3 regions of the Microbulbifer sp. ALW1 genome follow, and region 1 is predicted to be linked to each of the others. Evidence: predicted binding sites of a transcription regulator. Region 1 holds the regulator's gene; each other region holds the start of a gene.
The links. Region 1 encodes FNR, which switches genes on or off when oxygen is low (the NO sensors DNR and NnrR bind a similar motif). Its sites were predicted from a motif close to TTGATNNNNATCAA; they were not measured.

Region 2: the regulator FNR is predicted to act here: its motif matches at 1,017-1,030, upstream of GRX76_RS06345 (GbsR/MarR family transcriptional regulator).
Region 3: the regulator FNR is predicted to act here: its motif matches at 1,307-1,320, upstream of GRX76_RS07665 (OmpW family protein).

The regions. Positions count from the first base shown of each region.
Region 1 covers NZ_CP047569.1:1,437,766-1,440,033, reverse strand. Annotated here, with positions in the region: gene GRX76_RS05910 (hypothetical protein) at 1-40, shown strand, start outside; gene GRX76_RS05905 (hemerythrin domain-containing protein) at 213-779, shown strand; gene fnr (fumarate/nitrate reduction transcriptional regulator Fnr) at 869-1,597, opposite strand; gene hemN (oxygen-independent coproporphyrinogen III oxidase) at 1,795-2,268, opposite strand, start outside.
Region 2 covers NZ_CP047569.1:1,551,666-1,553,933, reverse strand. Annotated here, with positions in the region: gene GRX76_RS06350 (DUF1853 family protein) at 1-936, shown strand, start outside; gene GRX76_RS06345 (GbsR/MarR family transcriptional regulator) at 1,084-1,656, shown strand; gene GRX76_RS06340 (cytochrome ubiquinol oxidase subunit I) at 1,724-2,268, shown strand, end outside.
Region 3 covers NZ_CP047569.1:1,886,934-1,889,201, forward strand. Annotated here, with positions in the region: gene GRX76_RS07660 (helix-turn-helix domain-containing protein) at 1-248, opposite strand, end outside; gene GRX76_RS07665 (OmpW family protein) at 472-1,254, opposite strand; gene GRX76_RS07670 (TonB-dependent receptor) at 1,525-2,268, shown strand, end outside.

The DNA.
Region 1 (2,268 bases):
CGACTGGGAACAGATCGATCTGCAGGATTATTACTTCTAACGTCACTGAGGCCCCCAGGCTTCACTTCACCTCTCCTCGATAGCACTCGCTTTGCGCTGTCGACGCAAGCCGCGACACGATATTGTCGCGGCTTGATTCAGATCAAGCTCTCCCTCTGACAGCAGACAACAATGGGATTATCGATTGTCACTGCCCGTCAAGGAGGCGCGATATGAACGGCATTTACCGACAACTCTGCGATGACCACAAGCAGATGCAGAACCTGCTGGATGTGTTTGAACATTTGCTCCACGAACTGGGAAAGCAAGATCGGGATCCCGCAACCCTGAGCATGATCCTGGAGGCGCTGGATTACTTTTCTGTCTATCCGGACCAGTGGCACCACCCGGTGGAAGACCTCGTGTTCGAACAGTTGCTGGGCAAGCCCGTGGACATTAGAGACCTGGTTGAAAAAATAACATCGGAACACAAGGCCGTCGCCGAAGCCACCCGCACAATGAACCAGCTGTTTTACGCAGTCGCCAATGATGCCGCAGTGGAACGGGAACGACTGTTCGGCACCGCGCAGGAATATATCGCCCTGCAGCGTGCACACATGAAAAAAGAAAACGAAATTCTGCTGCCGCTGGTCAATCAATACTTGACCGACACCGACTGGGAAGAAGTGACCGTCGCGCTGGCAGACAGGCAGAGCTGCCATTTTCACCGGGGCGTGAAGCAGCTTTACCAGGCCATTTATCAGGATCTTGCGGAGAGGGAGTCCGCCGTCGCCAGCTGAACACAGGTCGCAAACGACAGACGACAAAGTGAACAGAGTGAGAGGCTAACGGGTGTGCGCCTCTCACTGAAGGAAACCCGTTAATTACTTTATCCGTTCTCGTAACTGCAGTGAGTCCCGGCAAGCTCACTAAGGGCGATAAGATCCAAAATCGTAATCGCCCTTCCCTGTGCCAGGATGAGCCCCTGCTTTTGAAAGCGCGACATCAGGCGACTGACGGTTTCCGCGGTCAGCCCCAGATAGTTCGCGATATCCATACGCTGCATGGAAAGTTTGAATTCACTGGCCGAGTAGCCACGTCGCGCATAGCGGCTGGAGATATTAATCAGCAGCGCTGCTAGACGACTCTCCGCGGAGCGTTTGCCAAGCAGTAGCAACACGTCGTTGTCCTGCTTCAGTTCTTCGGAAAATATGTTGTAAATCTGCTTTTGCAGTGCGGGCACCTGCTGCGCCAGATTTTCGAGCTGAGTAAATGGCAGTACGCACACACTGCTTTCTTCCAGCGCCTCCGCATAGCCAGGGTGGGAACCACTGCTGTACGCATCCAGCCCCAGCAATTCACCGGGTAATGCGAAATGGGTCACCTGGGTGTCACCGTCGGCGCCGATCACCGCAGACTTGAAGCTGCCCGAGCGAATGGCATAGAGATTGGAAAAGGGATCACCGGCGCGAAACAGGGTGTCGCCGGCTTTGAGGATTTTTTTCTTGCGCGAGACCTGCTCCAGGCGCTGGATATCCTCCTCACTCAGCCCCACCGGTAGACACAACCTTCTGACAGAGCAGTTTCCGCAATTGACCGCTGGTGAGGATTTCGGCATCGTCATTTCCACTTTCACTATTCGATGACTATTTCGTCGATGAACTGTTCGTCGATAAGTCTTTCGGTCGATCGTTCGCCCGTTCGTTTGCAACTTTTTCCGCGACTTCTTTTTTCGCGGCATCTTTCGAAAGAAATTCCCAATTCAGGGGCGCTTCCCCGCCCCGTCCATCCTGGAATTGTATCTCCAGCAACCGATTAAAGCACACGGGAGTACTGAGCTGCGGATTCCCCGGTGTGCAAGTGCCGGTCAAAAGCGGCGGCAATATTGCGCAGGAACCAGCGACCGCGCTCAGTGACCACCAGGTCTTGCTCTGATTCGCGTATCAGCCCGTCCGCAATCAGTGGGCGTAACCGGGCCAGATCCGCGGCAAAATACTGTCCGAACGGCGTGTTTGTGCGCAGCTCCAGCGCGCGCTTTTCCACCCTGAGATGGCACATCAACTCCATGATCAGCCACTGCCGCACCCGGTCGTCATCATCGAGCGACCAGCCCCGGCAGATGGCCTCGCCGCGCTCGGCAATGGCCGTCGCATACTCCTTCTGGCCGTGGTGGTTTTGCCAGTAGCCATCGCGACTGTAGCTGATGGCCGAGGCACCAAGGCCGATCAGCGCGTCAGCGGGCATCAATGTATAGCCCTGGAAATTGCGCGCGAGGCGTCCATCGTCGGC
Region 2 (2,268 bases), 110 kb from region 1:
GCAGTCTCTAATCCTTCTTTGCCACAGGCGACGCCCGACCACTGGAACAACCTGCTGTGGGCGCTCCGCAGCCCCGACATCACTCAAAACGCTGCGCTCCCCTGGTTACCGGAATCTCGCCGCCAACGCCTCCACGATTACTTTTCTACGGCGGGCTCGCGGAAATATTTACGCCCGCTTCTACTGCAATCCATCGAAGCCAACACTAGCCGACGGCTGGGTATCTACTTCGAAAACCTGTTTGCTTTCGCCTTCGAGTATCACCCGGACTACGCCCTGATCGCCCGCAACCTCCCCCTGCGCAATCAGGGAAAAACAATGGGCGAACTGGATTTTGTGGTGCACCACCTGCCCGACGACACGGTTGAGCACTGGGAGCTGGCGGTAAAGTTTTACCTGCAGGTGGGCGACCTGTGGGTGGGACCCGGACTAAAGGATCGGCTGGACATCAAGCTGAGCCACACCTGCGATCACCAGCTGCCCATCATTCACAACCCGACTGCTCATGCACAGTTGCAGGCAGAGGGCATTCATATCCAGCGACAGTGGACCCTTATGCCCGGTCGCTTGTTTCACACCCTGCCCCCGGCTAGCCAGCAACTTCAAGCAACAGCGACCTCCGCTGGCGACTACTGGTGGGCGAATCTGACAACCTTCCTCACCACCTTTGCCGGAACACAGTGGCACTGGCACCAGTTGCCAAAGCCCTGCTGGCTGGCGCCACTTGGTTCTAGCCAGGGCACCCCGGAGCAGGCCCTGACCGCAGGGGCGATGGGTGACCACAGCGACGAAATCCGGACCCTGCTACAAGCCCGAGGGCCAATATGTGTTGCTGCCAGCGATCACAGTGGCGAATTGAGCCGCGGCTTTCTGGTTCCCGACGACTGGTATAGTCGTGCCTGCCAGGGAGCGCATTTGCCCCCATCCGGCGCCTGAACGCCTCATTATCTGGCCAACATCTGGCTCGCACCTGAATCCCATCTAGCGAGCGCTAGCACCCATACAGCTCTCCATACTTGACACCGGTCAAATAGCATTTACAATTTTCAGAAATTTCTGAAAGTTAAGAAAAGACCATAAAGAATGAAACTCACCAATCAGGCACAGGCGTTTGTGCTGCACTTCGGCGAGATGGGCAGCCGCTGGGGGTTCAACCGTACCGTGGGCCAGATGTTTGCCCTGCTGACGATCCACAACGAACCGGTAAATGCCGACCAGCTGGCAGAAGCGCTGAAGATCAGCCGCGGCAATGTGAGCATGGGCCTGAAGGAGCTGCAGGCGTGGCGCCTGATCGAATTGCACCACCAGCCCGGTGACCGCAAGGACTACTTCACCGCTGCCGGCTCCATCTGGGACCTGGCGCGCACCGTATTTGAAGAGCGCCGCAAGCGCGAGCTGGACCCCTCCCTTACCCTGCTGCGCCAGCTGTTACTGAACGATCCCCGGGATGAACAGGAAGCTGCAGCCCAGGAAAAAATCCAGGAGGTCTACAGCCTACTGGAAATGCTCGACCAGTTTGCCAATACACTCAGCAAGCTGGATGAAAAAGACCTGCTCAAGCTGATGAAACTGGGCTCCGGCCTCAGCAAATTACTGGAGCTCAAATCCAGGGCAGGCAGTGCCATCAAAAAGGAAACCAAGACCGGAAAAAAATAGTTTGTAACAGGAAGTAGGCCGCTTCAGCATATTCCTTCCGGAGCGGCACGTTTTAACCGAGGTGCTCATGCTGGATACACTGATCCTGTCGCGCATACAGTTCGCGGCCAACATCAGCTTTCATATTCTCTTCCCCACCATCACGATTGCGCTCTGCTGGATTCTGTTCTTTTTCAAATTGCGCTTTGATCGCACCGGAAACCCGGTGTGGATGCGAGCCTACCGCTACTGGGTAAAAGTATTTGCCCTGACGTTTGCGCTCGGCGTGGTGAGCGGGCTCACCATGTCATTCCAGTTCGGCACCAACTGGCCGGGCTTTATGGAGAAGGTGGGCAATATTGCCGGTCCGCTGCTGGGCTATGAGGTGCTCACGGCGTTTTTCCTCGAAGCCACGTTCCTCGGCATCATGCTGTTCGGGATGAATCGGGTTTCCAGCCGCATGCACACCCTGTCCGCATTGATTGTGGCCGTCGGCACCACCCTCTCCGCCTTCTGGATTCTCGCGCTTAATTCCTGGATGCAGACACCGGCGGGCTACGAAATACGCGACGGCGTGGTACACGCCAGCAACTGGCTGGAGATCATTTTCAATCCGTCTTTCCCCTACCGTTT
Region 3 (2,268 bases), 450 kb from region 1:
GGGCCGAATAGCAGCTGCAGAGCAAATACCGCGCGAAATGCATCCGGCAACGCCTCCACCTCAAGGCGTGGGATATACGCCAGCGCCACCAGGTTGAATACTACCAGCAGGGTGCCCAGACAACGGTTGGCACGTCGATTGCCCCAGGGTGCCATAAACAGCAGCAGTGCAAGGGTGATACCGGTAGCGATGCCGAACAGAATCACGAGGGTGATCAGGTGGAGGGTGATCTCTTGGGTCAGAAGCATGGGCGCGGATGGGTCTGATTGCCTGGCTGAAGCGGAAGATTAATCAAAAGTTGCCGGCAGGTCAGTGATTTCTGCGTACAACACTTCGGTTTCTTCGGGAGTTGCGCGGTGCTGAGTCTGCACTGTTTGGCCGGTACGTCAGCCATCTTCAATCCGCCGGCATTTCCCATCCCCCAAAAAAAGGGCGCCGAAGCGCCCAATATAATCTGCCGAATTCAGAGTGTCAGAAGGAGAATTTGTACCCTACTGACAGGTTGAACATCCATGGATCATAGCTGTAGTCGCCGGAATAGGACTCGAAAATGGGATCTACATCCGGGGGCGGCGGTACATCATCAAAAATCTGTAGCCTCATATCCGTGTCGGATTGTGCGTAAATCGCGGCCACATTTACCAGCCAGGCACTACCGCGTCCGAAATTGAAATCCATACCCGCTTGCCAGGTATAGCCCCAAGAATGTCCCATATCGAAATTGCCGCGAAGATCAAATTCAGCCAGGTCGTCTCGCAGTACACGCCTAAGGCGGCGTTCACTGAAGTCGGTATAGCTAATTCCACCGCCTATATAGGGCTGAACCATGCAGGTTTCATCCAGGGGATAGAACTTAAGGCTTGCGGTACTGATATCGGCACTAAAAATGGCTACATCACGAAATTCGACATCTTCGAAATCCGGCGAAAAAAACCTGTCAGCGTGACTGCTGGTATGGTTGTCGCCGTTCATATAGCCAAGCTCGATACCCCAGTGCTCTACAGGTTGCCACTCGAAGTTGATAGACCAGCCCCACTCGGAACCTGGATCAACCGTAGAGCGAAACGCATCGAAAAATTGGAAGGAATCGTCGACAAAGCTAACTTCGTCTTCCCCGGGGGAAATGTAGTATCCGCCAACACGGACAATAAAGTCCTGTGGCTCGGTCAAGCCGAGGGGGTTGGCCGACACAGTACTACTAAACGCCAATGCCAGCGGTGCCAGGATGGGTGAAAATTTTAATATCCGTTTCATTCAAGGTAACTCCATATATACCCGTTGAATAAAAAGTGTAATACACCCATTTTTGACTTAAGTGAAAAACAACTGACTTTACGTGCCAAATAGCAAGGTACCGGTATTACCTTTGCGTTAAACCGGCGGCAGACAACCGGGCTTTGATGGTGCTTTCACATCTCAGCGACATTTTAGTCACATCTGCGTTGCTAACCTCCCAGCGTTTCACCAAATAAAAACGGTAGATTGTTGTCGGGACGAAAAAGGTATAACAAAGGGAATAGCAATATGAGCAGGCAGTTGAGACAGGTATCGTGGTTTACTCTTTCGGCGCTGTTGATGGGAACTCCGCTTATAACCCACGCAGCAGAGGCGCCCGGTGCACTGACCTTCATCGTCAAGGACCAGTATACCGACCGTCCGCTCTCATCCGTGCAGATCACCCTTGAGGAACGGGAAACCAATACCACGCGATCTGTACAGACGGATGCACAAGGTCGCATCGTCATTGACCAGCTCGACCCCGGCCTCTACTCGGTGAGCGTAGCCAAAGGTGGGTTCAATTCCCTGTATGAGCCAAGTATCCGCGTGGTTACGCGCAAAAACGTCAAGGTCGAACTCGAACTTGGCGCGCAGGCACTTGAAGAAGTGGAGGTGCGGGCACAGCAGGCGGAAGCATTAGCCGCTAACAGCACCTACCTCGATCGAGAAGCGTTGCGCAGTGCTGTTGGTGGCGGCGCAGATCCTCTCCTTTCGCTGGACGGTTTACCGGGCCTGGCATCCGCCAGTGAGTTCGCGAGCTTCAGCGTACGCGGCCGTGGCCCCCGGGATAATCTGATATTCGTCGATGACTTTCCCTTTGATAAAGCGGTGCACTTTGATGCGACGCTGGGTGAAGAGGAGGATGTCGGTGGTGGCGGCCGTTTCTCGATTTTCGCACCGAATGTAATTGGCGGTGCCGAGTTTTCACCGGGCGGGTGGAGTGCGGCTTATGGCGGCCGGGCGGCATCGCTACTCAAGCTGGAAGTTGCC